3 regions of the Cellulomonas olei genome follow, and region 1 is predicted to be linked to each of the others. Evidence: predicted binding sites of a transcription regulator. Region 1 holds the regulator's gene; each other region holds the start of a gene.
The links. Region 1 encodes HrcA, which represses chaperone genes, less so after heat shock. Its sites were predicted from a motif close to TTNGCACTCGNNNNNNNCGAGTGCNAA; they were not measured.

Region 1 (9,743 bases):
GGCACGTCGCTCGCCATCGCGATCGGCCCGGACGCGTTCGGCGAGCTGCTCGAGGGCTTCCACGCCGTCGACGAGCACGTCCGCACCACGCCGTTCGAGCAGAACGTGCCGGTCCTCATGGGCCTGCTCAACGTCTGGTACGTGAACTTCCTCGACGCGCACACGCACGCCGTCCTGCCGTACGCGCAGTACCTGCACCGGTTCCCGGCGTACCTGCAGCAGCTCACGATGGAGTCGAACGGCAAGTCCGTCCGCTGGGACGGCACCCCGGTCACGACGCAGACCGGCGAGGTGTTCTGGGGCGAGCCCGGCACCAACGGCCAGCACGCGTTCTACCAGCTCATCCACCAGGGCACCCGGCTGATCCCGGCGGACTTCATCGCGGTCGCGAACCCCGCGCACCCGCTGAAGGACGGCGACACCGACGTGCACGCGCTGTTCCTGGCGAACTACTTCGCGCAGACCAAGGCGCTGGCGTTCGGCAAGACGGCCGACGAGGTCCGCGCCGAGGGCACGCCGGAGGCGATCGTCCCGGCCCGCGTGTTCAGCGGCAACCGCCCGACCACGTCGATCCTGGCGCCGTCGCTCACGCCGTCGGTGCTCGGCCAGCTCATCGCGCTGTACGAGCACATCACGTTCGTGCAGGGCGTGGTGTGGGGCATCGACTCGTTCGACCAGTGGGGCGTCGAGCTCGGCAAGAAGCTCGCGCTGGAGATCGCCCCGGCGGTCGAGGGCGACGCGGATGCGCTCGGGGGCCAGGACCCGTCGACGCGCGCCCTCATCGCGCGCTACCTGGAGCTGCGGCAGGGCTGAGCCCCCCGCGCACCGGGCACGACGTGCCGGAGGCCCGCACCCCCGCTCGGGGTGCGGGCCTCCGCCGCGTCCGGGACGGGAGCGCTCAGCGCGCGGCCCCGAACCACTCCTCCACCCGCTCGGTCACCGCGCGGTCGAACGAGTCGTCGTCGTGGTGCGTCATCAGCCACTGCACGAACGACCCGCCGGCCACCGCGTCGAGCTCCTTGCGGCAGCGCGCCGTGTCGGTGACGGCGCGGTGCAGCAGGTCGACCGCCTCGTCCGGCGTCCGGTAGCAGAACGGGTACCCCTCGGGCAGCAGGGCCCGCGCCCAGGGCAGGTCGGGGAACACCCCGACGGCACCGGCCGCGAGCGCCTCCACGTACTCCAGCCCGTAGGACTCCTCGGTCGCGGTCGCCAGGAACGCCGTGGTGCGCGCGAGCGCCTCCCAGTACGAGTCGCGGCTGGCGGTCAGCGGGCCCACCCAGCACCAGTCCCGCTCCGACATCCGCATCGCGGCCTCGGAGACGAGGTGCGACTCGTGCAGGCGGGCCTCCACCCGGATCGGCGTGCGCTTGTGCACGCGGTCGACGACCTCGAGGAACAGCCGCGGCTGCTTGCGCTCGGAGACGTAGATCGCCGGGTACAGCACGACCGGGACCGGCGGTTCCCGCCGCGGCCGGATGTGGTCGACCCGGAACCCGAGGTTCACCCAGGCGATGCGCGCCCGCTCCCCCAGCGCCGGCACGGTGCTGCGGGCCACCAGCTCGCGGATCTCCGACGCGGTGCGGGCGGAGTTGGCGAACGTCGGGAACAGCGCGCACGACAGCGCCAGGGCCGCGCGCTCCACGTCGTGCGGGTAGCGGGTGGCGTCCCACCACACGAAGTTCATGATCTGCGGCCGCTCGCACCCCCCGGCGCGCAGCGTCTGCCACACCTGCACCGAGTCCAGCACGTCCATCGTCACGACCACCGTGCCGTCGCCGTCGAGGAACTCCAGCGGCAGCATGTCGAACCCCGCGCACCGCCGCGGCCCGGGGCCGACCAGCACCGACCCCGGGAACACCCGCAGCAGCCGCCGGACGAGCGTGGCCGCGGCGTCGTGCCCCGCGACCTGCCCGTCAGGCCCGACGAGGACCGCGTCGTGCTTGACGGCGACGCGCACGGCCGGTCACCGCCCCTCGGACTCGACCAGCTCGTCGGCGCCGGCCGGGACGTCGTCGGGCAGGACGTCGCGCTCGGTCGCCGCCTGGCGGGGCAGGCCGTCGCCGGCCGACCGGTCCGCCGTGGCGTCCCGGTCGTCCGCGCGGTCGCCGGTGCCCGCGTCACCGCCGGCGGGCTCGGCCGGCTCGACGGGCTCCGCGTCCCCGACCGGCGCCGACCCGATGCGCATCCCGTAGAACGACCGGTACACGAAGTACGCCGAGACGACGAAGAACACCGCCGCCAGCACGTGCACCAGGGTGCCGCGCCCGTCGTCCGTGAGGCTCACCGCGAGCTCGACCGCCAGCAGGCCGAACAGCGTCGTGAACTTGATGACCGGGTTGAGCGCGACGGAGGAGGTGTCCTTGTACGGGTCGCCCACCGTGTCGCCGACGATCGTCGCGTCGTGCAGCGCGGTGCCCTTGGCGTGCAGGTCGACCTCGACGATCTTCTTCGCGTTGTCCCAGGCCCCGCCGGCGTTCGCCATGAAGATCGCCTGGTACAGGCCGAACACCGCGATCGAGATCAGGTAGCCGATGAAGAAGAAGGGCTCGACGAACGCGAACGACAGCGTCGCGAAGAAGATCGCGAGGAACATCGTCAGCATGCCCTTCTGGGCGTACTGGGTGCAGATCTCCACGACCCGCCGGGAGTCCTCCTCCGAGGCCCGGGTGCTGCCGTCGAGCTTGATGTTCCCCTTGATGAACTCCACCGCGCGGTACGCGCCGGTCGTGACCGCCTGGATGGACGCGCCGGTGAACCAGAAGATCACGGCGCCACCGGTGATGAGACCCAGCAGGAACGGCGGGTGCAGCAGCGACAGGTTCTCCAGACCGGTGGTCAGGCCCTGCGTGAGCGCCACGATGATCGAGAAGATCATCGTGGTCGCGCCCACGACGGCGGTGCCGATCAGCACGGGCTTCGCGGTCGCCTTGAACGTGTTGCCGGCGCCGTCGTTCTCCTCGAGCATCCGCTTGGCGTTCTCCCACTGCGGGAGGAACCCGTGCTCGCCGTCGATCTGCTCCGCGGCGCCCGGGAGCTCCTCGACGAGGGACAGCTCGTAGACGCTCTGCGCGTTGTCCGTGACCGGGCCGTAGGAGTCGACCGCGATGGTCACCGGGCCCATGCCGAGGAACCCGAACGCCACGAGGCCGAACGCGAACACCGCCGGCGCGACCATGAGGTCGCCGAGGCCCTGCTCGCTGATGAGGAACGCGCCGCCCATGAGACCGACCACCGTCATGCCGAGCCAGTAGGCCGAGAAGTTGCCGGCGACCAGGCCCGACAGGATGTTGAGCGACGGGCCGCCCTCGCGCGAGGACGTGACGACCTCGCGCACGTGCCGGCTGTTGGTCGAGGTGAACACCTTGACGAGCTCCGGGATGAGCGCGCCGGCCAGCGTGCCGCAGGAGATGATCGCCGCGACCTTCCACCACAGCCCGTCCCCGGCGCCCTCGAGGTGCCCGAGCACCGCCCAGGTCGTCACGTAGGTGAAGACGATGGACACCAGCGAGGTCAGCCACACCAGCGACGTCAGCGGCTTCTCGAAGTCCATGCGGTCGGCCGTGGCGTAGCGGCGGCGGGTCCAGGCGTCGTTGGCCAGGTAGGACACGGCGGACGCGATGACCATGACCGCGCGGATGACGAACAGCCACACCAGCAGCGTCGCCTGCACCGCCGGGTCGTCGACGGCCAGCAGCACGAACGTCACCAGCGCCACGCCGGTCACGCCGTAGGTCTCGAACCCGTCCGCGCTCGGGCCGACGGAGTCGCCCGCGTTGTCACCCGTGCAGTCGGCGATGACGCCGGGGTTGCGGGCGTCGTCCTCCTTGATCTTGAAGACGATCTTCATGAGGTCGGAGCCGATGTCCGCGATCTTGGTGAAGATGCCGCCCGCGATGCGCAGCGCCGAGGCGCCCAGCGACTCGCCGACCGCGAACCCGATGAAGCACGCGCCCGCCACGTCCGCGGGCAGGAACAGCAGGATCACGAGCATCATGAACAGCTCGAGGCTGATGAGCACCATGCCGATCGACATGCCCGACTTCATCGGGATGCGGTGCACCGGCAGCGGCCGGCCCCGCAGCGACGCGAACGCCGTCCGGGAGTTGGCGAACGTGTTGACGCGGATGCCGAACCACGCCACGGCGTAGGACCCCGCCATGCCGAGCAGGCTGAAGGCGATGATCATCGCGACCCGGCCCCACTCGAAGCCGACGAGCGCCTTGTAGTACACGACGATCACCGCGGCGATGAACACCCACAGCAGCATGAGGAACCGGCCCTGCTGCGTGAGGTACGTCTTGCAGGTGGAGTAGATGAGCTCGGAGATCTCCCGCATCGCCGCGTGCACCGGCAGGCGCCGGAGCTGCACGTACGACGCGACGCCGAAGGCCAGCCCCAGCACGCACACCACCAGGCCGAGGCCCAGCAGCAGGCGCCCGGAGACGCCGCCGAGCACGGTCACGGCGCCGAGGTCGGGCAGCACGAGGCTCGCCTCGCCGCCGTGCACGGCGCCCGCGCCGGCGCCCGATCCGGCGCCGCCGCCGGCACCCGCGCCGGCCTCGCCGCACCCGGCGAGCAGGAGGGTCAGCGCGCCGGCGGCCCCGCCCAGCACGGGCAGGCGCCGGGAGCGCCGGGAGGTGCGGCGAGGTGCTGCTGCCCCCGCCGCGAGGTCGTCGTTGCCGGTCCGTACGTCAGTGTTCACGGTCGGTTCCCTGGTGAGAGCGCCTTCGCTGCCACCTTCGACGCTAGGACCGTGACGCAGGTCACGGATGAGACGTACGGCCCAGGACCGACGTCCCGGGCAGGCGCCTCAGCCCCAGCGGCCGAGCCGCTGCGCGAGCAGCCCGAGGGCCACCGGACCGGCCGTCGACGTGCGCAGCACGTGCGGCCCGAGCCGGACGGTGACGGCCCCGGCGCCGACCAGCGCCGCGACCTCCCGCTCCGAGATGCCGCCCTCCGGGCCGACGACGACCAGGACGTCCGTCCCGGTGCCGGCGGCGGGCAGCCCGGCCCCGGCCAGCGGCACGGTCGCCTCCTCGTGCAGCACCAGCGCGACCCCGCCCGCGGCCACCACGTCGCCGACCCGCCGCGCGAGCGCCGGGGAGTCCAGCGCGAGCTCCACCTCGGGCACGTGCGCCCGGCGGGCCTGCTTCGCCGCGGTGCGGACGGTGCCGAGCCAGCGCGCCCGGCTCTTCGCCGCCCGGTCCCCGCGCCACACGACGACCGACCGCTCGGCCTGCCACGGCACGACGCCGTCGGCGCCGACCTCCGTGGCCGCCTCGATCGCCAGCTCGTCCCGGTCGCCCTTCGCGAGGGCCTGCACCAGGACGAGCCGCGGCGCGGGCACCGCCTCCACGACGACCTCCTGGACGCGCAGGTGCACGCCCTCGGGGCCCACGTGCTCGACCTCGCCGACCAGCCGCACGCCGGCCGTGTCGACGACGTCGACGCGCTCCCCCGGCGCACGCCGCTGCACGACGCCCGCGTGCCGCCCCTCGGTGCCGTCGAGCAGGTACAGGTCGCCGGCCGCGAGGGCGGCGAGGCCGCCCGGCTCGGCCAGGAAGACGGGTGCCGTCACGCGTCAGCGTCCGGCGAGCTTGTCGCGCAGCTTCGCGAACACCCCCGGCGCCGACGCGCTCAGCCGCGCCTCCGGGCGCTCCTCGCCGCGCAGCGCCGCGAGCCGGCGCAGCAGCTCCGCCTGCTCGTCGTCCATCGCGGTCGGCACCTGGACGTCCACGTGCACGTGCAGGTCGCCGCGGCCGCCGGCGTGCAGGTGGCCGACCCCGAGCCCGCGCAGCGTGACCACCTGGGCGGGCTGCGTACCAGGACGCAGGTCCACCTCCTGGGGGCCGTCCAGCGTCTCCAGCGTGAGCACCGTGCCGAGCGCCGCCGCCGTCATCGGGACCTGCAGCGTGCAGTGCAGGTCGTCGCCCTCCCGGACGAACGTCTCGTGGCGGCGCTCCCGGATCTCCAGGTACACGTCGCCGGCCGGGCCGCCCGCCGGGCCGACCTCGCCCTGCGCCGTGAGCTTGATGCGCGTGCCGGTGTCGACACCCGCGGGGACGTCGACCTCCAGGACCCGGCGCGACCGGACGCGCCCCTCCCCGGCGCACTCGGTGCAGGGCTCGGGGATGACGGTGCCGAACCCGTGGCAGGCCGCGCACGGCTGCGACGTCATGACCTGGCCGAGGAACGAGCGCGCGACGCGCTGGACGCTGCCGCGCCCGCCGCACACGTCGCAGGTGCGCGGGGACGTGCCGGGACGGCAGCAGGTGCCGCTGCAGGTGGGGCAGACCACCGCCGTGTCGACCGGCACCTCGCGGTGCGTGCCGAACGTGGCCTCCGCGAGGTCGATGTCGAGCCGCACGAGCGCGTCCTGCCCGCGGCGCGCCCGCGGGATCGGACCGCGCTGCGCGCCGCCCCCCGCCGCGGCACCGAAGAACGTCTCGAAGATGTCCTGGAAGCCGAAGCCCCCGCCCATGCCGCCGCCCGGGGACGACGGGTCGGCGCCCATGTCGTACATGCGGCGCTTCTCCGGGTTGGAGAGCACGTCGTACGCCCGGGACACGTCCTTGAACCGCTCCTCCGACGCGGCGTCGGCGCCGGCCACGTCCGGGTGCAGCTCGCGCGCCAGCCGGCGGTAGGCCTTCTTGATCTGCTCGGGCGTGGCGTCGCGGTCCACGCCGAGCACCTCGTAGTAGTCGCTCACTCGTCACTTCCTGTCGGTCGCGCGCGTCGACGCGGGTCGGGGGCGCCGCGGGGGCGGGCGCGGGTCGTGCGGTCGGGGCCGGTCACCCGGCGAGGATCCGGGACAGGTAGCGGGCGACGGCACGCACCGTCGCGATGGTCCCGGGGTAGTCCATGCGGAGCGGGCCGACCGATCCGATGCGGGCGACAGCGGCACCGCCGCCGTCACCGGGCCCGCCGTAGCCGGTGGTGACGAACGAGGTCTCCACCAGGCCCTCGTGCTGCGTCTCCCGGCCGATGCGGACGGCCACGGCGGCCTCGTCCTCGGCCATCTCGGTCAGCAGCCGCAGCAGCACGACCTGCTCCTCCAGCGCCTCCAGCACGGGGCTGATGGTGCGGGCGAAGTCCTGGCCGCCGCCCCGCACGAGGTTCGCGGTGCCGGCCAGCACCACGCGCTCCTCGCTCTCGCGGGCCAGCGTGTCCTCCACGACGGCGACGACGGCCCGCACCAGCGGGGCCGCGACGGGCTCGAACTCGTCGGACAGCCCGGACAGCACGGCGTCCAGCTCGGCGAGGCGCCGGCCGGCCGCCGCCACGTTGAGCCGGACCCGCAGCCGGGCCACGACGGCCTCGTCCAGCGGGTCCGCCAGCTCCAGCGTGCGCTGCTCCACGCGGCCGTGGTCGGTGATGATGACGACGAGCAGGTGCCGGTCGCCGACCGGGACCAGCTCGACGTGCCGCAGGGCCGTGCGCCGCAGCGACGGGTACTGCACGACGGCCACCTGGTGGGTGAGCTGGGCGAGCAGCCGGACGGCGCGGTCGACCACGTCGTCCAGGTCGGCCGCGTCCTCCATGAAGGTCTCGATGGCCCGCCGCTCCGGGGCGGACAGCGGCTTGACGGTCGCGAGCCGGTCGACGAACAGCCGGTAGCCCTTGTCGGTCGGCACCCGGCCGGCGGAGGTGTGCGGCTGCACGATGTAGCCGGACTCCTCGAGCGCGGCCATGTCGTTGCGGATGGTGGCCGGCGAGACGCCGAGCGCGTGCCGCTCGACGAGCGCGCGGGAGCCGACGGGCTCGCGGGTGGCGACGTAGTCCTCCACGATCGCGCGCAGCACGTCCAGCCTGCGGTCCTCGCTCATCGCCACCTCCCGATGCCTGTCCGGCCGCCCGTCACGCCGGGTCCGCCGCGCCCCACGTCCGGCCCCCGCGCCGTCCGGCGGCCGCCGGCGACGCGCGGCCGGGATGGCACTCACCCGACGCGAGTGCCAATTCTACTCGGCCGCACGGGCAGGTGCCCTGCCGCCCGCGCCCACGGCCCCGGACCCCGACGTCCCGCCGGTCGCGGCCGGGTCGCGGCGCCGCGCGACCAGGTCCACCACGCCGACCACGAGGGCCACCGCGACGAGCGCCACCGTGACGAGCAGCGCCCGGCCGGCGGCCACGCCGCCCTCGACGCCCGCAGCCAGCGCCGTGTAGTAGGTCGACAGCGCGACGGCCACGCCGAGCGCGGAGCCCACCCGCTGCCCGACCTGCAGCATGCTGCCCGCGACGCCCGCCCGGTCCACCGGGACGCGCGCGAGCGTGAGCGTCTGGTTCGGGGAGATGACCAGGCCGCTGCCGGCGCCCGCGACCATCTGCGTCCCGGCGACCACGAGCCCGACCGCCGGCGGGTCCACCAGGCGGATCGCCAGGTCGGTGCCGACGAGGCCCGTGAGCACGAGCACCAGCCCCACGACCACCAGCGCGCGCCCGCGCGTCGCGACCAGGCGGCCCGACTGCTGCGCCGCGACGGCCGACGCGATCGCGAACGGCATGCCCACGAGCCCGGCCTGCAGCGGCGTGAACCCCGCGATCTGCTGGAGGTACAGCGTGGTGACGAGGAACACGGCCGTGAACCCGGCGAAGTACGCCATGCCGAGCAGCGCGCCGTTGCGGAACGACGGCTCCCCCAGCACCCGCGGGTCGAGGACGGCCGCGCCGGTCCGCCGCTGGTACCCGCGCTCCCACGCGACCGTGGCCACGGCCAGCACCGCCGCCACCGCCAGCCACCACCAGCGCGCCGGGTCGTCGCCGCCCTCGCCCGTGGTGATGACGAACGGCACCATCACGGCCGTCGTGGTCACCGCGACCAGCGCCAGGCCCGGCACGTCCAGGCGCGGGCGGCCCGAGCGCGCGGACGCGGCCGACGGCCCGGGGCGGCCGCGCGGCAGGAACCGCACGGCCAGCGGCAGCACCACCGCGATCACGGGGACGTTCACGAAGAACACCCACCGCCAGCCGTGCTCGGCCCCGAACGCCTGGATGATCAGCCCGCCCAGCAGCGGGCCGAGGGCCGTCGACACCCCGATCGTCGCGCCGAAGTACCCGAACGCCCGGCCGCGCTCGTACCCCGAGAACAGCTGCTGGATCGTGCCGACCACCTGCGGGTTCAGCAGGCCCGCGCTCGCGCCCTGCAGCAGGCGCATCGCCGCGAGCACCTCGTCCGACGGCGCCAGACCCGCCCCGAGGCTGGTCAGCGCGAAGCCGGTGAGCCCCACGAGGAACAGCGTGCGCCGGCCCCGGGCGTCCCCGAGCCGGCCCGCCGGCACCAGCACCAGCCCGAACGCCAGGGTGTACCCGGCGACGATGAGCTGGAGCTGGCTCGCGCCCGCGTCGAGGCTGCGCTCGATGGACGGCAGCGCGACGTTGACGATCGAGACGTCGAGCATCGTGATGAACCCGATCGCCAGGCAGACGCCGAGCGCCCGCCAGCGGTGCGGGTCCGGCTCCTGCCGTGCCGGCGCGCGCGGGCCGGGCTCCGGGGCGGCCGGCGGCCGGGCGGTGGGCGGCTGCGGGGCCGGGCGCTGCGGGTCCGGGGGCGGGTGCGGGGTGGACGTCACCGTCGTGTCGTACCACGGGCCCGCGCGGTCGGCACCTAGGCTGCCGCGGTGACCGACCGCTACGGACCCGACGTGCTGGCCGCCGGGTCGGCCCGCGCGCACCGCCGCCCGACCTCCGTCCCCACCCCCGCCGAGCGCGGCCTGGTCGTCGAGGAGGTCACCACCGGCTGGGTCGGG
Region 2 (9,743 bases), on a different contig from region 1:
TGGCGGGCGCCGGCACCGCGTTGTACCCGGAGCTGCTGCCGGCCACGCCGGGGACGCCGGCCGACGTCGACCCGGCCGACCTCGCGCGCGTCGCCCTGGCGCGGCTCGCGGTCGCGGGCGAGGGCACCGTCCTGCCGACGGAGCCGCTGTACCTGCGCCGGCCGGACGCGGTGCCGCCGGCCCCGGGCAAGCGGGTGCTGGGGTCGTGACCGTGCGGCTGCGGCCGCTGGTGCCCGCCGACCTGGACGACCTGGAGGCGATGGAGCACGCGCTGTTCGGCGCGGGCGCGTGGTCGCGGGCGTCCCTCGAGGAGGAGCTGGACGGGCCGGGGCGCTGGTACGTGGGGGCCGAGGACGCCGCGGGTCGACTCGTCGGGTACGCGGGCCTGTGGTTCGACGGCTGGGACGCCCAGGTCATGACCATCGGCACCCGGCCGGACGCGCAGGGCCGCGGCGTGGGGCGCGCCCTGCTGGACGCCCTGCTGGGCCGCGCGCGCGAGCTGCGCGCCGGGGACGTCCTGCTGGAGGTGCGGGTCGACAACGAGCCGGCGCTGCGGCTGTACGAGCGCGCGGGGTTCGAGCGGTTCGGCCGGCGCCGCGGCTACTACCAGCCGGAGAACGTGGACGCCTGGACGATGCGGCTGCGCCTGGCGGGCGCCGCGCCGGCCGGCGGGGACGACGCGGGCAGGGATGACGCGGGCGGGCAGCCGGCGTCGCTGTGACGCGGCTGCCCGCCCGTGACGGTGCGGGACGGCTCAGACGGTGCGGGCGACGTCCTCGAAGTCGAGGCGCGTCTGGCGGGGGTGCGACGCGGGCACGCCGAGGCCCTCGCGGTCGGCGGGCTCGGTGCCGACGTTCATGACGATGATCGAGCGCCACGACGTGCCGGCGAACAGGTCGGCGTCGAGCCCGGCGGCGTCGAAGCCGGTCATCGGGCCGACGTGCAGCCCGGCCGCGCGCAGGCCGACGATGAGGTAGCCGGCCTGCAGGAACGCGTTGTCACGGGACATGCGCTCGCGGACCGCCTCGGCCCCGGCGAGGTTGTCGCGCGCGCCGGCCATGTGCGGCGCGAGCCGGGGCAGGTGCTCGTGGAAGTCGAGGTCGGCGGCCACGACGATGCTGAGCGGCGCGAGCTGGGTCTTGGCCTTGTTGCCGTCGGCCATGTGCGTCACGAGGCGCTCGCGGGCCTCCGGGGTGCGCACGAGGAGCAGCCGCAGCGGCAGGGTGTTCATCGCGGTGGGGCCCCAGCGGACGACGTCCCACACGGCGCGGACCTGCTCGTCGGTGACCTCGCCGTCGGCGAAGCTGTTGACGGTGCGGGCGGACCGGAACACGAGGTCGGCGATCTCGGCGGGGACGCGGAGCTCGCTCGGGGCGGTGTCGATGCTCATGACTGGTTGAATCCGCAACCAATCCGGGGCATTCCGGTTGCCTGAGTGAACCGTGTCACACGGCGCCCGCGGAAGGCTCCCGCAGCCCGACCTAGGATGGTCCCCATGCCCGAAGCGCCGCTCGTCCTGGGGATCGAGACGTCCTGCGACGAGACCGGGGTCGCCCTGGTCCGCGCCCACCCCGACCGCAGCGAGCTGCTGGTCGACGCCGTCGCGTCCTCGATGGACGAGCACGCGCGATTCGGCGGGATCATCCCCGAGATCGCCTCCCGCGCCCACCTCGAGGCGATGGTGCCGACCGTCGAGCGCGCGCTCCACGAGGCGGGCGTGACGCTCGCGGACGTCGACGCGGTCGCCGTGACCGCCGGCCCGGGGCTCGTCGGGTCGCTGACCGTCGGCACCGCCGCCGCCAAGGCGCTCGCCTACGGCCTCGGCAAGCCGCTGTACGGCGTCAACCACGTCATCGGCCACGCCGCCGTCGACGAGCTCGTGCACGGCCTGTTCCCCGACCGGGTCATGGCGCTCGTCGTCTCCGGCGGGCACTCCAGCCTGCTGCTGGTCGACGACGTCGTCACCGGCGTGCACGAGCTGGGCTCCACGCTCGACGACGCCGCGGGCGAGGCGTTCGACAAGGTGGGCCGCCTGCTCGGCCTGCCGTACCCCGGCGGCCCCCACATCGACCGCCTGGCGCGCGAGGGCGACCCGACGGCGATCCGGTTCCCGCGCGGGCTGACGGCCGCGAAGGACCAGGAGAAGCACGCGTACGACTTCTCGTTCTCCGGGCTCAAGACGGCCGTGGCCCGCTGGGTCGAGGCGCGGCAGGACGCCGGCGAGGAGATCCCGCTGGAGGACGTCTCCGCGTCGTTCGCGGCCGCGGTGGCCGACGTGCTCACCGCCAAGACCATCGCGGCGTGCCGGCGGCACGGCGTGGACACGCTCGTCGTCGGCGGCGGGTTCTCCGCCAACTCCCAGCTGCGCGACCTCGCGGCCGAGCGCTGCGCGGAGGCCGGCATCGAGCTGCGCATCCCGCCCATCCGGTACTGCACCGACAACGGCGCGATGATCGCCGCGCTCGGGGCCGCGGTGGTCCGGCGCGGGCTCCCCGCCTCGGACTTCGGCATCGGCGTGGACTCGACGATGCCGCTGGAGACCGTGACGGTCTGAGACCGGCGTCCCGGCCGGGCTACAGCGGCCGGCCGGCCCGCATCTCGGCCACCAGCGACGCGACCACCGCGTCGAGCTCCCCGGCGTTCCGGCGGGCCACGGCCCGCTGCCGCTGGTACGACGCGCCCTTGCGGAGGATGACCCGCACCGCGTCCAGCTCGGCCGCGCAGCCCAGGCGCTCGGCCACGGGCTCCAGGTCGCGCAGCAGCCGCGCGACCGCGTCGGTGACGAGCTCCTCCTCGCCGGCGGCGTCGGTGATGATGATGGCGTCCATGCCGTAGCGGGCCGAGCGCCACTTGTTCTCCTGGGCGAACCACGGCGGGATCGTCGGCAGCGTCCGCCCGCTGTCGAGCAGCGTCGAGAAGTGCTCCACCAGGCAGTGCGTGAGGGCGGCGAGCGCCGTGACCTCCAGCAGGGTGGGGGAGCCGTCGCAGATGCGGGTCTCGACCGTGCCGAACCGCGGGGACGGGCGCACGTCCCAGCGCACCTCGTCGAACGCGTCGATCACGCCGGTGTGGAGCATGTCGCCGACGTACGCCTCGAGCTGCTCCCACTGCTCGAACTGGAACGGCAGCCCCGCCGTGGGCAGCTGCTGGAACATCAGGGCCCGGTTGGACGCGTACCCGGTGTCCTTGCCGCCCCAGAACGGGCTGGAGGCCGACAGCGACTGCAGGTGCGCGAAGCAGGTCAGCAGCGCCCGGGAGATCGGCAGCACCTTGGCGCGGTCCTCGATGCCGACGTGCACGTGCACGCCGTAGATGAGCATCTGGCGGCCCCACCACTGCGTGCGGTCGATGAGCGTGGCGTACCGCTCCTTGTCGGTGACCTTCTGCTGCGCCCAGCGGGCGAACGGGTGCGTGCCCGCGCTCATGAGCTCGACGCGCAGCGGGTCCGTGACGGTGCGGACCTCGTCGATCGCGCGCTGCAGGTCGGCGCCCGCCTCGCCGACCGTCCGGCAGACGCCGGAGACCACCTCGACGGTGTTGAGCAGCAGCTCCTGCTTGATGGCCGGGTGCTCGGCGCCGTCCGCGGGCCGCACCGCGTCGAGCACCGTGCTGGCGACCTGCCGGAGGTCGCCGGAGTCGGCGTCGACGAGCGCGAGCTCCCACTCGATGCCGACGGTGGACCGCTCCGACCGCGCGAACGGCAGCCGCGCCGGCGCCGTCATGCGCCGACCGGCTCGACGAGCAGCACCTGCTGCTGCCCGGCGACCCGGGTCAGCACGATCGTCGCGGGGACGGAGCCCCGCAGGTCGAGCTGGCGCCGGAGCTGCTCGGGCACGACCGCGGTGCCGCGCTTCTTGATCGTCAGCGCGCCGACGTCCCGCTCGCGCAGGTACGCCCGCAGCCGCTTGAGGCCGAACGGCAGGTCGTCCAGCACGCGGTAGGCCGTCGCGAACGGCGTGGCGTGCAGCGCGTCCGAGGTCACGTAGGCGATGGTGCGGTCCAGCAGCCGGCCCTGCACGCCGGCGACGACCTCCGCCACCAGCCCGGCGCGGATCACCGCACCGTCGGGCTCGTACAGGTACGCGCCGACCGGGCCCACGGGAGGGTGCGGGTCGGCGGTCGCGTCGCCGCCGCGCAGCAGCACGGACCCGCCGGAGCCCCCGAGCAGGAGCGCGGACCGTCCCGGTCCCTCCGGGGCGAGCGGGCCGAACCACAGCCCGAGCTCGACGACGTCGCCGTCCACGGACACCCACTGCGCCTCGGCGTCGTCCGGCAGCGCGCTGTGCGGGACGCCGGGCCCGAGCTTGAGGCCGAGCGCGGGCACGCGGGCCCGCAGGGCCAGCACGGCGTCCAGCGGCGGGGCGTACGCCGCGGGGTCGAACACCCGGCTGCCGCCCGCCGTGCGCCGCGCGGGGTCGGCGTACACGCCGTCGACGCCCTCGGCCTCCAGGTCGACGCCCAGGCCGTCGCCGTGGCGCACCTCGGCCTCCGGGAAGTGGCGCAGGTTGACCGTCGCGAGCGCGGCGGTCGTCTCGTCCGCGTCCACGGCCAGCACCCGCAGGCCGACGCCGGCGAACGCCATCGCGTCCGCACCGATCCCGGACGTGAGGTCCGCCACGCGCTGCACGCCCGCGGCCTGGTACCGGCGGGCGTGCTGCGCCGCGACGACCAGGCGGGTGGCCTGCTCCAGCCCGGCGGGCGTGAACAGCATGCCGTCGGCGAACTCGCCGAGCTTCGCGTGCGCCCGTGCGCGCAGCCGGGACTGCGTGAGCGCGGCCGCGACGAGGTCCGCGGGGAACCCGTCGCGCCGCAGCCGCTCCGACAGCGCCATCGCGTGCTGCTCGTCGTAGGGGGGCAGCGCCGACAGCAGGGCCCAGCCCTCGGGGCTGAGCAGCTTGGCGAGGCCGGACGCGTCCATGCCGCGATCCTCGCACGACGCGCCCACGCGGACGCGGCGCACGGGGTCGTCGTTGGCACTCGCCTTGACCGAGTGCTAACGGGTTCCTAGAGTGCTGATCGGCACTCTCGTACCGGGAGTGCCAACCGCCCCGCACGGCCGCCGGCACCCGCGACGACGGCCGGCCGTGAGCACGGTGCGGCAACGGACATCAGGCAGCACTCACACGCGAAGGGGAGGTCCGCTGTGTCGGTCTCCATCAAGCCGCTCGAGGACCGCATCGTCGTCAAGACGCTCGAGGCGGAGCAGACGACCGCCTCCGGTCTGGTCATCCCGGACAGCGCCAAGGAGAAGCCCCAGGAGGGCGAGGTCCTGGCGGTCGGCCCGGGCCGTGTCGACGACAACGGCAACCGCGTCCCGCTCGACGTGGCCGTCGGCGACAAGGTCATCTACAGCAAGTACGGCGGTACCGAGGTGAAGTACGACGGCGAGGAGTACCTGATCCTCTCCGCCCGCGACATCCTCGCGATCGTCACGAAGTGACACCGCGCCGGCCCTGAGCGGCCGGCCGGCGTCCGGGGCCCCTCTCCGCGCTGCGGAGGGGGGCCTCGGCGCGTCCGGGGGTCGTCGCCGGGTAGGCCCCGCGTCCGGGGCCCCGTCGTGCCCGGACCGCGCCGCACGCACGACGAGGCCCCCTCCGCACGCGGATGGGGGCCTCGTCGTCGTGATCGGCGACCGGGCGGTATCGCACCGCGGCGGTCGCCACGTCAGGGGGAGCCGGGGTCAGACCACCTGGCTCTGGGTGCGGCCGGCGGCGAGGACGGCGGCGCGCTCGTCCTCGGACAGCCCGCCCCACACGCCGTACGGCTCACGGACCGCGAGCGACTGCTCGCGGCACTCGTTGATGACCGGGCAGGTCGCGCAGATGGCCTTGGCCGCCTCGGCGCGGCGGCGGCGCGCGGCCCCGCGCTCGCCCTCGGGGTGGAAGAACAGGTCCTGGTCGGCGTCCCGGCAGGCGCCCTCGTACTGCCACTCCCAGAGCTCCATCACGGGGCCCGGGAGGCGAGAGATCTCGGCCATGTGCTCCTCCATACCTCCGGCGGCGCGAGCCACCGGGCTGATCGTGCGAGTGAGGCGGTCCGTCCGCCTCTGGGACCTCCGTCCCTGGTGCGGCGTCGAACTGCACTGCTGGAGACACTACAACCGCGCCAGGAGTTGTTCAAGACCGTGTCGCGATCTGGCGTGAAGCGATTCGTGACGGGCCTCACCTGCGTTGACGCGTTCTCGACGCGAACCGTCCGGCGCCGGGTCGGTCGCCGATCGCGCCGTCGCCGGTGGAAACCGCGCCACATCCCCGGCAGAATCGGCGGGGCGCGAGGACGACGGGCGCGGACGAGACGGGCGAGATGCAGATCGACGACGACGGCGGCACGGCGGGGCGGGCACCTTCGGTGGACCCGCACGCCACCGACGCGACCGAGCGGGCCGACCCCGCCGGACCCGTCGACCCCGCCGACCCGGGTGAGACCGCCGACCCGGGTGAGACCGCCGACCCGGACGAGACCACCGGCCCGGACGAGACCACCGGCTCGGACGGGTCGCCGGCCCCGGACGCCGGCGACGCCGCGCCGACGCTGACCGTGGCCGCCGTCGCGGGGCGGCTCGGGGTGGCGCCCGCGACGCTGCGCACGTGGGACCGCCGCTACGGCCTGGGCCCGTCCGAGCACACCGCCGGCGCGCACCGCCGCTACAGCGCGGCCGACCTGGCGCGGCTGATGAGGATGCGGGCCCTGACGCTGGACGGGGTGCCGCCGTCGGACGCCGCGCGCCTCGCCCGGGAGGGCGCCCCGCAGGAGCCGGTGGTGCGGCACCTGTCCGCCGTGCCCGACCTCGTCGGCGGTGCGGAGGGTCCGGGCGTCGCCCGAGGTGCCGGCGTGACGTCGCTCGGTGCCCTGCGGCCGCCGCCCAGCGCCGACCGGCCCGCCACCCCCACCGCCGTGATCGACGCGGCGCTGCGCGCGGACGCCGGCGAGGTCGCCCGCCTGCTCGCCCTGCCCGCCGGCGCCGACCTGACGCGGTGGTGGTCGGACCTGGTCGCACCCGCCCGGGCGGGGATCGCCTCCCGCACGGTGCTGGCGCGCCCCGGCGACGAGCCCGACGCGCTCGTGGTGGCCGCCGCGCTCGCGGTGCTGCGGGACCGCTCGGGCCGGGTGCCGGCGCACCCGTCGCGCCGGCGCATCGCGCTGCTGATGGCCGCGCCCGGGGAGCCGCGGCCGCTGTCGCTGCACGTGCTGGCCGGCGCGCTGGCGGACGCGGGCGTGGATGCGCGCGTCGTCGCGGGCCCCACCGGTCGGCACCGGTTGCTGGAGATCACCGCGATGACGTCGCCGTCGGCAGTCGTGCTCACGAGCGAGCAGGCCGCGCCGGACCTCGCCACGCTGGCGGCGCTCGTCGAGCAGCACCCGGAGCTGCCGGTCTTCGCGATGGTGCCCGACGAGGCGTCCCCGGCCGTGCCGCGCGGGCCGGAGGTCTACCGGGTGCGCACGGTCCCGGGGCTCGTGCACGAGGTGCTCGCGGTCTGCCGGTGACCGATCCGTGACCCGTTCGCGCTAACGTCCCGCCCGATCCGGCCGATACACCTAGAAGCCGGGTCCGCCAGGACCGGGCAGAGGCGGAAGGCGGAGGTCGATGGCTGGCGTCGTGGTGTGCCACGGGTCGACGGCGGTGCGGGAACGCATCGTCCTGACGGCACTGGGGGTCCCCTCGCTCGCGCCGGTCCGCGCCGCAGCCACGGTGGAGGAGCTGGTCACGCTCGCCCGCCGCGTGCCCCCGACGATCGTGCTGCTCGACGCGCACCTGCCGTCGCCAGGCCCGGTCGAGGCGATCCGCAGGCTGCGGGCCGTGCCGTCCCAGTCGACGGTCGTCATGCTGGCGGTGCCGGGCGACGAGATCGCGCTGGACCGGGCGATCGCCCTGGGTGCGCGCGGCTACCTCGCCCCGGACGTCGGCCGCGCGGAGCTCGCCGCGGTCGCCGCCCACATCCTCGCCAGCCCGGCGCTGCCCGCCGGCGTCCCGGACGCGGTCGCGGCGCACGGTGCCGTCGCCAGCGCCCCCACGCCCGCCGTCGCACGGGCGGAGCTGCCGGTGCAGGCCGGCGCGTCCCGCGACGAGGTCTCGCTGACCAAGCGCGAGGTCGAGGTGCTGGTCGGCATGAGCAACGGCCGGTCGAACGCCCAGATCGGCCAGGAGCTGTTCCTGTCCGAGGACACCATCAAGACCCACGCCCGCCGGCTGTTCCGCAAGCTCGGTGCGGCGGACCGGGCGCAGGCCGTCGCGATCGGCCTGCGGCGCGGCCTCATCCGCTGACGCGGGGCGTCGCGGAGGTCACCTCCCCGGCGTCCGGGTGCCGTCGGGAACCGCCGTATCATCGGGGGATGACCGACCTGGGTACCCCTGGATCCGCCGCGCCTGCCGACCCGTTCGGCTTCATCGGTCTCACCTACGACGACGTCCTGCTCCTCCCGGGCGAGACCGACGTCATCCCGAGCGAGGTCGACACCACGACCCGCCTCACGCGTGAGATCTCCCTGTCGATCCCCCTGGTGTCCGCCGCGATGGACACCGTCACCGAGTCGCGCATGGCCATCGCGCTCGCCCGCCAGGGCGGCATCGGCGTGCTGCACCGCAACCTGTCGATCGAGGCGCAGGCCCACCAGGTCGACCTCGTGAAGCGCTCCGAGTCCGGCATGGTGTCCGACCCCGTCACCGTGGGTCCCGACGCCACGCTCGCCGAGCTCGACGCCCTGTGCGCGAAGTACCGCGTCTCCGGCCTGCCGGTCGTGGACGACGACCGCCGGCTGCTCGGCATCATCACCAACCGCGACCTGCGCTTCGTGCCGCCGGCCGAGTTCGCCACCCGGCGGGTGCGCGACACGATGACGTCGATGCCGCTGGTCACCGGGCCGGTCGGCATCTCGAACGACGACGCCGCGGCGCTGCTCGGCAAGCACAAGGTCGAGAAGCTGCCGCTGGTGGACGCCGACGGCCGCCTGCAGGGGCTCATCACCGTCAAGGACTTCGTGAAGTCCGAGCAGTACCCGCTCGCCACCAAGGACGCGTCCGGCCGCCTGGTCGTCGCCGCGGCCGTCGGGTTCTTCGGCGACGCCTGGGACCGCGTGACCGCGCTCGTCGAGGCCGGCGTGGACGCGCTCGTCGTCGACACCGCCAACGGCCACGCCCGGCTCATGCTCGACATGGTGCGCCGCATCAAGTCCGACCCGGCCACGCGGCACGTGCAGGTCATCGGCGGCAACATCGCGACCCGCGAGGGCGCGCAGGCGCTGGTCGACGCGGGCGTGGACGCGGTCAAGGTCGGCGTCGGCCCGGGCTCCATCTGCACGACGCGCGTGGTCGCGGGCGTCGGCGTGCCGCAGGTCACCGCGGTCTACGAGGCGTCGCTGGCGGCCAAGCCGGCGGGCGTCCCGGTCATCGCGGACGGCGGCCTGCAGTACTCGGGCGACATCGCCAAGGCCCTCGTGGCCGGCGCGGACAGCGTCATGGTCGGCGGGCTCATCGCCGGCTGCGACGAGTCCCCGGGCGACCTGGTGTTCGTCAACGGCAAGCAGTTCAAGCGCTACCGCGGCATGGCGTCGCTCGGCGCGATGCAGAGCCGCGGGGACCGCCGGTCGTACTCAAAGGACCGCTACTTCCAGGGCGACCTCACCGACGACGAGATCATCACCGAGGGCATCGAGGGCCAGGTCCCGTACCGCGGCCCGCTCGCGGCGGTCGCGCACCAGCTGGTCGGCGGCCTGCACCAGTCGATGTTCTACGTCGGCGCGCGCAC
Region 3 (9,743 bases), on a different contig from region 1:
GGATGCACGAAGGGCCCGCCGTGACCGGCGGGCCCTTCGTGTGCTGCTGGTGGAGCTGAGGGGATTCGAACCCCTGACCTTCTCATTGCGAACGAGACGCGCTACCAACTGCGCCACAGCCCCTTGAGCGGTGAACAGCGTAGCACCCGGTGAGGGGTGCTCACGACACCGCGGTGCGCGGCTACTCGCCGGCCGCGCGACGCCGCGCGAGCACGGCGTCCAGGTCGATCGACCCCGTCGGGGGCTCCGGCGCGGCGAGCGGCTCGGCGGCCCGTCCGGCCTCCGCCACGGCGGGCGCGGCGCCGGTCTCCGCGGGCTGCTCGGCGGCCGGGGCCTCGGCGGGCGCGCCCGTCGCGACCGGGGCGAGGTCGCGGTCGGCGACCGGCGTGCGCGCCGGAGCGGCGTGCGTCGAACCCTCGACCTCGCCCAGCGGAGCCGGCTCGCGGCGCGGTGCGGGCGCCTTCATCGCGTAGGTCGGCCGCGGCACGGCGACCGGGGACCACGTGTCGCCCTCGCGCCCGCCGTCCCGGACGGGACGCCCGGCCGGCGCCTCGTCGACGCGGACGCGGGTGATCGCCTGGGTGTCCGCCGACGAGGGGTGCACCGCGCGACCCGCCGCGTGCGTCCGGGCCGGGCGGGACGCGCGGGAGCGGGCGACCTCGTGCGCCTCGGCGATCCGCCGCTCCCACTCCACCTCGGCGGCCTGGCCCTGCACGACGGCGCGGCGGCCGAGGCCCAGCACGGTCGCGAGCAGCACGGTCGGCACCAGCCCGGCGAGCACGCCGACGGCGGTCGCCGCGACGACGACCCACCCGGCGGCCGTCGCCACGAGCAGCGCGCCCGCGAGCACCCCGCGGCGGCGGGCGGCGGCGCCACGGCGGGCGGTCGCCGCGGCGTGGGCGGCCTGGAGCTGCGCGGCGCGGCGGGCTGCGTCGGCGCCGATCCTGTCCTGGGTCCCGTGCGGTCGGTCCACGTCCGTGGCTCCTCTGTCCGTTCCGGCGAGCCGGGTCCCCGTGCCCGGGGTGAGCAACCCGGCTCGCTTGTCCACCGGGCCGCAGTCCTGCCGGACCCCCCGTGCCGCGTCCGGACGCCGGCGCCGACCCGACCCCGCGGGGCCCGTCACCGCCAGCACCCGCAACGCGTCGGAGAACCGGTCGTCGGTCCGCGACTCGAGCAGCTGCTGCCGGTGCCGCAGCTTGTGCGGCACCAGGTACGCGATCCACAGGACGACCACCGCGAGGGCGGCCGGTCCGGCGAATTCGTACACTCCACGACGGTAGGGGCCGCGCGCGCGGTGCGACCGGACCCGTCGCGGCGTGTCCGCGGGGAAATCACACCGGTGTGATTCCCCGGTCCCGCGCCCGGCCCGTCAGGCGCGCGGCGTCCGCGCCGCGTGCCAGCGCGCGAGCAGCCCGCCGGGGACGTCCTCCGTCGTGAGGGCGAACGTCCGGTGGTCGCACCACCGGCCCTGGATGTGCAGGTAACGCTCACGCAGGCCCTCGTCGCGGAACCCCAGCTTCTCCACCACGCGCAGCGACGGGCCGTTCTCCGGGCGGATGTTCACCTCGACGCGGTGCAGCCCGAGGCCCGCGAAGCAGTGGTCCGTCGCGAGCGCCACCGCCGTCGGCGTGATGCCGCGCCCCGCCACGTGCCGCGCGATCCAGTACCCGATCGACGCCGAGTACAGCGAGCCGTACGTGATGCCCGAGACCGTGAGCTGCCCGACGAGCTCGCCCTCGTGCTCGACGGCGAACGGCAGCGACGACCCCGAGCGGGCCTGCCGGTCGAGCGTCCGCACGAACTGCGGGAACGTGGGGCGCCGCCCGCTGAGCGGCTCGGGCGAGGTCGCGTCCCACGGCTCCAGCCACGCGGCGTTCGCGGCGCGCAGCCGCATCCACACCGCCTCGTCGGTGCGGCGCAGCGGCCGGAGGGCCACGTCGCCGTCGGTCAGCACGACCGGCCAGCCGCGCGGCATCAGCCCTCCAGCACCAGGCAGTGCACGACCTGCCCGGCCACGACGGCGGTGTCCTGCTCGCCCACCACGGCCAGCGCGTTCGCGTGCGCGAGCCCGGTCACCGACGGCACACCGGGGTCGCCCACCGGCGTCACGCGGTAGCCCTCGCTCGGCGACCCCACGACGGCGGCCGGCACGAACTGGCGCACGCCGGCCGGCGACTCCCAGCCCACGTCCGCACGCGCCGCGACCGACGGCCGGAACAGGTCGGTGTGCCCCGCCATCGCGCGCAGGGCGGGGCGGACGAACACCTCGAACGCCACCTGCGCGGCGACGGGGTGGCCCGGCAGCGCGAACAGCGGGACGGCCCCCGCGCCACCGCCCACCGTCCCGAAGCCGTGCCGGTAGCCCGGCGCCATCGCGACCTGGTCGAACCGGACGGTGCCCAGCGGCGCGAGCACGTCCGCGAGCGTGTCGTGCTGCGACTCCGACAGCCCCCCGGTCGTCACCACGACGTCCGCGCGCACGAGCTGGTCCTCGAGCGCCTCGCTCAGCACGGCGCGGTCGTCCGTCACCACGCCCACCCGCACCGGTGTCGCTCCGGTGTCGCGGACGGCCGCCTCCAGCGCGTGGCCGGCGGCCTCGTAGACGCCGCCGTCGCGCCGGGGCGTGCCCGGCTCGGTCAGCTCGGACCCGGTCGAGACCAGGACCACGCGCGGGGCGGGGTGCACGCGCAGCCGCCCCCGGCCGCTGGCCGCCGCGACGGCGAGCTGCCGAGCGCCCAGGCGCGTCCCCGCGGCCAGGACGACCGACCCCCGGGCCGTGTCCGCGCCGGCAGGCCGCACGTTCACGCCGGGCACGGGCAGCCGGTGCAGCGTCACGCGCACGGCCCCGCGGTCGGTGTCCTCCGCGGCGACGACGGCGTCCGCACCCGCGGGCACCGGCCCGCCCGACGCGATCCGCACCGCCTGGCCGGGCGCGAGGCGCAGCGCGGCGGGATCCCCCGCCAGCACGTCGTGGGCGACCGGGAGCACCGGCGCGCCCGCACCGTGCAGGTCCCCGCTCGCGACCGCGTACCCGTCGCACGCGGCGACCGGCCGCGAGGGCACGTCGGCGGGGGCGACCAGGTCCTCGGCGAGGATGCAGCCCGCCGCGTCGGAGAGCACGACGTCGAGCGGGGACACCGGGCCCACCGCGGCCAGCACCGCCGCGAGCTGGTCCTGCACGGATCTCATGCCCGCATTCTGCCCGGCGGGCGCTGCGGCGGGCGCACGCACCGCGCCGGGGACGGCCCGCCCGCGGGTCCCGCCCGGGGCTCGCGCCGACGCGCTGTCCGCCGTTGGTCCTGCCGCGGCCCCCGGGCGTTTGCGACACTAGGGGCATGAGCGCCGTCGCCCAGCCGTACCCGCACGTCTCCGAGGGCAGCACGGTGACCGAGGTGAAGGACGAGTTCCGGGCCCTCCTGCGCGCGGCCCGGCAGGCACGGTCGGCCCGGAGGCGCACGGAGTCGGCGGACGCGTTCGTCGACGTCGTCGAGACGATCCCCGCCCTGGCCGACGCCCGGTGCGTCGCGGTGTACTCGGCGCGACCCACCGAGCCCGACACCGGCCCGCTGCTCGACTCCCTCGCGGGGCGGCAGATCGAGGTGCTGCTGCCCGTCCTCGGCGCGGGGCTGCAGCGCGAGTGGGCGCGGTACGCCGGCCGGCACGACCTGCTGCAGCGCGCACCCGGACGCCCGCCGGAGCCCTCGACGCCGTCCCTCGGGGCGGAGGCGCTCGCGGAGGCCGACGTGATCGTCGCCCCGGCGCTCGCCGTCGACACGTCCGGGACCCGCCTCGGCCAGGGCGGTGGCTGGTACGACCGCGCCCTCGCCCACGCACGCCCCGGCACCCCGGTCATCGCCCTGGTGTTCGCCGAGGAGCTCTACGACGCGGAGGTCCGTCCCCTGCCGCGCGAGCCCCACGACCGCAGGGTCGACATGGTCGCGACCCCCGAACGCTGGTACCACCTGGGCGCCTGATCGCGCCCGCTCCGGGGGAACATCCCGGGGGCGCGTATCATTGGCACTCGGACACGGAGAGTGCCAGGCCCGCCGCCGACCACCGCGCGGACGACCGGCCCCTCCCCCACCAGGTCACGTCATCCGCGGGAGACAGCAGTGCCCACCTACTCGTACACCTGCACCGAGTGCGGCCACGCCTTCGACATCCACCAGTCCTTCAGCGACGCGGCGCTCACCGAGTGCCCGAGCTGCGGCGGCCGGCTGCGCAAGGTCTTCTCCGCCGTCGGCGTCGTCTTCAAGGGATCGGGCTTCTACCGGACCGACTCCCGGTCCGGCCGGACCTCGGGCTCGAGCAGCTCGTCGTCGTCGAGCACCACGTCGTCGGGCAGCTCGTCGTCGGGCAGCTCGTCGTCGGGCGGGTCGTCGTCGGGCGGGTCGTCGAGCACGTCGACGTCCTCGACGTCCTCCTCCTCGTCCGCCGCGAAGCCCGCCGCCGGCTGAGCCCGAGCGGTCCCGCCCGCGACGCGGGCACCCGCTCCTCCACAGGACGCCGCACGGCGCGCCGTCCCCACCCGCGCCCGCCGCGGCCGGACGGGTCGCTCCCCCGCGCCTAGCGTCGCGGCATGCCCCTGACCGGTCGGATCTCCCCCGCCACCCGGCGGGCGCTGCGGCTGCTCGCCTGGCGGGCCCGGCGCCCCCTCGCCGCCCTGTGCGCCGCCCTCGCGGTGGTGGCCGTCGTCGAGCAGGTGCGGCCGCCCGACCCGCCCACCGTCGAGGTACCCGTCGCCGCCCGGGACCTGCCGGCCGGCGCCGTCCTGCGGCCGCGGGACGTCCACCTGCAGCAGGTCCCGCCGGCGCTCGTCCCGCACCGCGACGTCCCGCGAGCGGACGACGTCACGGGCCGCCCGCTCCTCGTCGCGGTGCCGCAGGGGCTCCCGCTGGTGCCGGAGCTGCTCGCGGACGAGGCCGCCGTCCCGCCGGAGGGCACGGTCGTGGTGCCCGTGCGGTTCGCGGACGCGGGCGTGGCCGCGCTGCTCCGCCCGGGCGTGCTCGTCGACGTGGTCGCCGCGCCCGTCCTGGACGGCGACGAGCCGGAGCGCGTGGCGCGCGGCGCCGTCGTGCTCGCCCCCGCGGGCGGCGGCGCCGGGGACGCCGCGGGCGGCGCGGCGGACGGGCCGGGAGCGGCTGCGGCTGACGGGGGCGACGGCCTGCGCGACGGGTCCGCCGCCGACGGGCCGGTGCTGCTCGCGGTGCGACCGGACGAGGCCGTGTCCCTGGGGGCGGCCGCATCCTCCCGGGTGCTCGGTGCGGTCATCGTGGGATGATGCCCGGACCACCCGGCACCGGACGTGCTCACGACGGGCACCGGAGGAGTTCACGACATGAGCGACGCACTACGCCAGGGCCTGCGCAGCACCACGGAGCGCGCGCGGGGCCTCTCCGGCGTCTTCCAGGGGTTCAAGGACTTCATCTCGCGGGGCAACGCCGTCGAGCTCGCGGTCGGCGTCGTCATCGGCGCCGCGTTCGGCGCGGTGGTCACGGCCGTGCAGAGCGGGCTGATCGGCCCGCTCATCGCCATGATCTTCGGCAAGCCGGACATCTCCGAGCTCTGGGTCATCAGCGGCCGGAACGACGCCGAGATCAACGTCGGCGTGATCCTCAACGCGCTGCTGCAGTTCCTCATCACGGCGGCGGCGGTCTACTTCGTCATCGTGCTGCCGCTGAACAAGCTGGCCGAGCGCCGCAAGCGGGGCATCGAGGCCGAGCCGGCCCGCCCGTCGGAGGACATCCTGCTGCTCCAGGAGATCCGCGACCTGCTCGCCGCCGGGCAGGGCGCCACGCCGCCCCCGGCCCCGGGCGCGCCTCCGGCCGCCTCGGGTCCCGGCGCGCACGCCGCACCGCAGCCCCCGATCTGACGCCGGCCGGCACCGGCACCACGCGGTGCCGCCTGTGCGCGACACCTGACCGCCACCCGGGTCGGTGGGACACTGGCGAGGTGACCACACCGCCGACCGAGCCCCGACCCGCCGCCACGCCCCCGACCCGCCGCGCGGTGGACGACGCCCCCGTGATCCCGGGGCGCAGCGCCGACGACTCGGACACCGGCTGGGGCGACGAGCGGTCGGACTCGAACGACGACCGCCTGCTCCGGGACGTCCCGCCGCACTGGTGACCGCGAGCGGCCGGGCCCGGGCGTCATCTCCGACGCCCGCCCCTCCGCGCTCGCAGGGGACACCCGCCGCGCGCTGGCCGTCCCATCCAGGCGCCGGCACACGGTCGCGATCGCAGCGGTCGCCCGCCGCACGCTCGCGATCGGAGCGGTCGTCCGCCGCAGCGCGCGGTCTCAGCTGCCGCTGGTCGCCCGCCGCACGGCCGCCGCGACCACCGAGTCGACCCGCGCCCCGCGCCGCGTGACGCCGAGCTCCCGGCGCAGCGCGGCGCCCAGCTCCTCCGGCGTCCGCTCGCTGCCGTCCGACACCAGCCAGGCCACGAGGTCGTCGAGCTGGTCGTCGGAGTAGGCGCTGATCGGCAGGCCCGGGCGCACGTCGGGCCGGGGCCCGCCGGGCACCGCCAGCGTCGGCTGCACGGCGCGGACCGCGCCGGTCATGGGAGCCGCGGCCTCCATGACACCGGGGATCTGCGAGGCGGTCGCGGGGATCGGGGACGTGGACGGGCGCGGCCCGGCGGAGGCACGCTCGGCGGCAGGACGGGCGGGCGAAGCGCCCGTGTCCGTCCCGCCCTGCGCCTGCGCCGTCGCACCCGGGCCCGTCGCATCCGAGCCCGTCGCAGCAGGGGCCGGCGGCGGCGTCCACGTCGCCCCGGCGGCGCCACCCGGCGCCGACGCGGTCGGGGCCGGGGACCGGACCTCCTCCGGCGCGCCGGTCGGGGTGCTCCCGGCCTCCCGGTCCGCCGCCACGGCAGGTGCGCGGACCTCCTCGGGCCCGGTGACGCCCGCGTCGGCGCCACGGCCGCCCGGAGCCGGCACGCGGACCTCCTCCGGGCGCGCACCCCCTCCGGCGGGCAGCCCGCCGGTCGGCGGCACCGCGAACCCGGTGAGCGTCGGGGCCGGTCCGCGGCCGTCGTCGTCGAGCAGCGGCGCCTCGGGGACGAGCAGTGGCGCCTCGGGCACGAGGAGCAGGCCCCGGCGGCGCTCGGCCTCGGCCTCGGCGATCCGGCGGTCGGCCACGGCGTGCAGCGCGCGGCGGATGCGGTCGACCTCGGAGGCGGGGTCGAGGAACGCGGCTGCGGACCACACGCGCAGCACGCTCCACCCGAGCCGCTCGAGGCGCTCGGCGACCTGCCGGTCGCGCACCCGCACGCTCGGCTCCCCCAGGTACGCGTCGTCGTCGGTGAGCACGGCGACCAGCAGCTCGCCCGGCAGGTCCGGGTGCCCCACGGCGAGCGGCAGGTGCAGGCCGCCGGGCAGCCCGTGGTCGAGCTCCACGACGAGCCCGTGGCGCCAGAGCCGCTCGGCGAGGTCGACCACCAGGCGGTCGGGCTCGGCGGTGGCGTCTTCCCGGGTCGCCGGGGCGGCGTCCGGCAGGGGCGTCTCCGGCACCGCCGCGTCCGCGGACGTGCCGGCGTCGTGCCCCGCGTCGTCGGTCGCACCGGCGACGACGCTGCCACCGGCGGCCTCGTCGACCACCACCGGCTCCACCGCCGTGTCCGTCTCGCCCGCCGCACGCCGCTCGGCGAACCGCAGCAGGTCGGCCAGCAGCCGGGGCCCGGGTCCGCGCAGGCGCTCGGGGTCGATGTCGGCCGTGGCGAAGCAGGACACCACGTCGAGGCGGTGTCGCGTCACGCCGAGCGCCGCGAGCAGCAGGGCGTCGCCACCGGGACCGCTGATCGGCCCGAACCGGTGCAGCACCCGGCCGTGGGGCGTCCGCCCGAACCCGAGCGACAGGATGAGCGCGTCGCGGCGCAGCCCGGCGACGTTCGTGAGGTCCGTGACCACGAAGGGCTCGGGCCGGGACCCGTCGAGGCAGGCGGCGAGCGACGGCGAGTCCCGCACCTGGGCGAGCACCGCCTCGCGCACCTGTGCGGTGTGCAGGGCGGAGGCGGTGACCACCGCGAGCGACTCCTCCGGGTGGGTGAGCGCGTGCTCGATGACGAGCTCGACCACGCGGTCGACGTCGGCGCGCGTGCTCTGCACGGCCCCGGAGCCGTCGGGCATGCCGGTGCCGTCGACGAGGTGGTGCCCGACGGCCGCCGTCGCGGTGGGCAGCGGGGTCGGCGACAGCACGTCGCCGTAGCCGTGGGCCGCGAGGAACGCCGTGAGGTACGGGTCGCGGCGGGACGCGTCGGCGCGCAGCGGGACCGTCGGCAGGACGTCCGCGAGCTCCCGCACGGCCGTGCCGGACGCGCAGCGGCGGTCGCCGACGACCACGACCTGGCGGCCGCGGGCGATGGCGGGCAGCGCGACCTCGACCGGCAGGTGCGCGGCCGCGTCGAGCACCACGAGGTCCACCGTGCGGGCCGGGGGCAGGACCTGCGGGACGAGCATCGGGGCGGCGGCGAGCACGGGGCGCAGCCGGCGCGCGACGTCCGGGTACCGCTCGAAGGTCTCCCGCAGGCCGGTGAGCCGGTCCTCGACGAGCTCGGCGAACAGCGCCTCGGTCTGGTCCGGGTGGGCCGCCATCGCGGAGCGCACGTGCGCCGCGGCGCGGGCGCGCACCGGGCCCGCGAGCGCCGCGGTGTGCGCGAGGTCGAACTCGCGGTACTCGGCGGCGAGCCTTCCCAGCGTCCGGCCGTCGTAGCCGGCGAGCGCAGGGTCGGCGGCGAGGACCTGCTCGAACACGGTGCTCCACCACGCGAGCTCGAGCTCGGCGGTCACCAGGTCGGCCGGGACGCGGCGGTCCGCGAGGTCGTCGAGGAGGTCCCCGAGGCCGTCCGCGACCAGCGACCGCACGAGGCGGGTGCGCCCGGGCAGGTCGGTGAGCGCGCCGGAGCCGGCCACGAGCCGGCGCATCCGGTCCAGCACGTCGGCGACGGGCCGGTGCAGCAGCTCCGCGCCCTCCGGGGTGCCGGCCAGCACCGGCGCGAGCGCGTCGAGGTCGGCCCGCACGGCGCGGTGCTCCGCCTCGATGTCCGCCAGGCCCTCGGGCAGCCGGGGCCAGCCGCCCGCCGGGCAGTGCGCCTGCCAGATCTCCCGCTGGCGCTGGACGTCGACGAGCGCCGCGTGGAGGTCGGCGACGGGCCGGCCGGGTCGCAGCAGGTCCTTGGCCTGCTTGCGCAGCCGACGGCGCAGCCAGTACCCCATCGGGCTGCCGTGCTCCGCGCGCCACGCCTTCGAGGCGGTGGCGGCCACCATGTCGGAGGGGCTGCGCTCGAACACCAGCGGCTGGAACACGTCGAGCGCCCCGCGGACCCCCGCGAGCACCTCGAGCTGCTCGGCCCACGTCGCGAGCGTCGTCGCGGGGGTGAATCCCGTGACGTCGGCGACCTCCGCGATCCGACGCTGCAGCGCCGGGAGCCCGTCGTCGCCCGCGAGCCGCTCCACCCGGCGCAGCGCGTCGGCCGCCTCGGCGTCGGAGAGCAGCACCGCGCCGTACCAGGGGGTGTCGACCGGACGCAGCGTGAACGCGCCGGCGCGCGCGGCCTCGGCAAGGTCCGCCGCGACGGCCCGGCGCCGGTCCGCGTCGAGCGCTCGCGCGACGTCCGGGCGCAGCCGCACCGTCGTCCGCGGAGCCGGGCGCTGGGCGGTCAGCCGCGCGAGCGCCTGGAACGCGTCGTACGCGGACGCCTCCCACGGCCGCCGCACCAGGTGCAGCGCGTCGACGTAGCCGC

Region 2: a site for HrcA is predicted at 4,971-4,997, ahead of groES (co-chaperone GroES). Genes of this name have one in related genera too.
Region 3: a site for HrcA is predicted at 4,015-4,041, ahead of AAHH18_RS18295 (FmdB family zinc ribbon protein). Genes of this name have one in related genera too.

Annotation. Positions count from the first base shown of each region.
Region 1 covers NZ_JBCLVN010000018.1:36,624-46,366, forward strand. The annotation lists gene pgi (glucose-6-phosphate isomerase) at 1-813, shown strand, start outside; gene AAHH18_RS07625 (glycosyltransferase family 1 protein) at 899-1,957, opposite strand; gene AAHH18_RS07630 (sodium-translocating pyrophosphatase) at 1,964-4,702, opposite strand; gene AAHH18_RS07635 (16S rRNA (uracil(1498)-N(3))-methyltransferase) at 4,811-5,578, opposite strand; gene dnaJ (molecular chaperone DnaJ) at 5,582-6,709, opposite strand; gene hrcA (heat-inducible transcriptional repressor HrcA) at 6,792-7,826, opposite strand; gene AAHH18_RS07650 (MFS transporter) at 7,959-9,566, opposite strand; gene AAHH18_RS07655 (DUF3097 domain-containing protein) at 9,615-9,743, shown strand, end outside.
Region 2 covers NZ_JBCLVN010000053.1:28,990-38,732, reverse strand. The annotation lists gene tsaB (tRNA (adenosine(37)-N6)-threonylcarbamoyltransferase complex dimerization subunit type 1 TsaB) at 1-209, shown strand, start outside; gene rimI (ribosomal protein S18-alanine N-acetyltransferase) at 206-721, shown strand; gene AAHH18_RS14915 (malonic semialdehyde reductase) at 755-1,390, opposite strand; gene tsaD (tRNA (adenosine(37)-N6)-threonylcarbamoyltransferase complex transferase subunit TsaD) at 1,496-2,554, shown strand; gene AAHH18_RS14905 (glutamate--cysteine ligase) at 2,574-3,722, opposite strand; gene AAHH18_RS14900 (class I SAM-dependent methyltransferase) at 3,719-4,918, opposite strand; gene groES (co-chaperone GroES) at 5,144-5,440, shown strand; gene AAHH18_RS14890 (WhiB family transcriptional regulator) at 5,681-5,977, opposite strand; gene AAHH18_RS14885 (MerR family transcriptional regulator) at 6,304-7,485, shown strand; gene AAHH18_RS14880 (LuxR C-terminal-related transcriptional regulator) at 7,586-8,263, shown strand; gene guaB (IMP dehydrogenase) at 8,332-9,743, shown strand, end outside.
Region 3 covers NZ_JBCLVN010000005.1:172,248-181,990, reverse strand. The annotation lists tRNA gene AAHH18_RS03400 (tRNA-Ala) at 48-123, opposite strand; gene AAHH18_RS03395 (hypothetical protein) at 182-1,267, opposite strand; gene AAHH18_RS03390 (GNAT family N-acetyltransferase) at 1,370-1,975, opposite strand; gene AAHH18_RS03385 (molybdopterin molybdotransferase MoeA) at 1,975-3,189, opposite strand; gene AAHH18_RS03380 (5-formyltetrahydrofolate cyclo-ligase) at 3,336-3,974, shown strand; gene AAHH18_RS18295 (FmdB family zinc ribbon protein) at 4,113-4,457, shown strand; gene AAHH18_RS03365 (SAF domain-containing protein) at 4,580-5,281, shown strand; gene mscL (large conductance mechanosensitive channel protein MscL) at 5,339-5,872, shown strand; gene AAHH18_RS03355 (hypothetical protein) at 5,953-6,129, shown strand; gene AAHH18_RS03350 (hypothetical protein) at 6,301-9,743, opposite strand, start outside.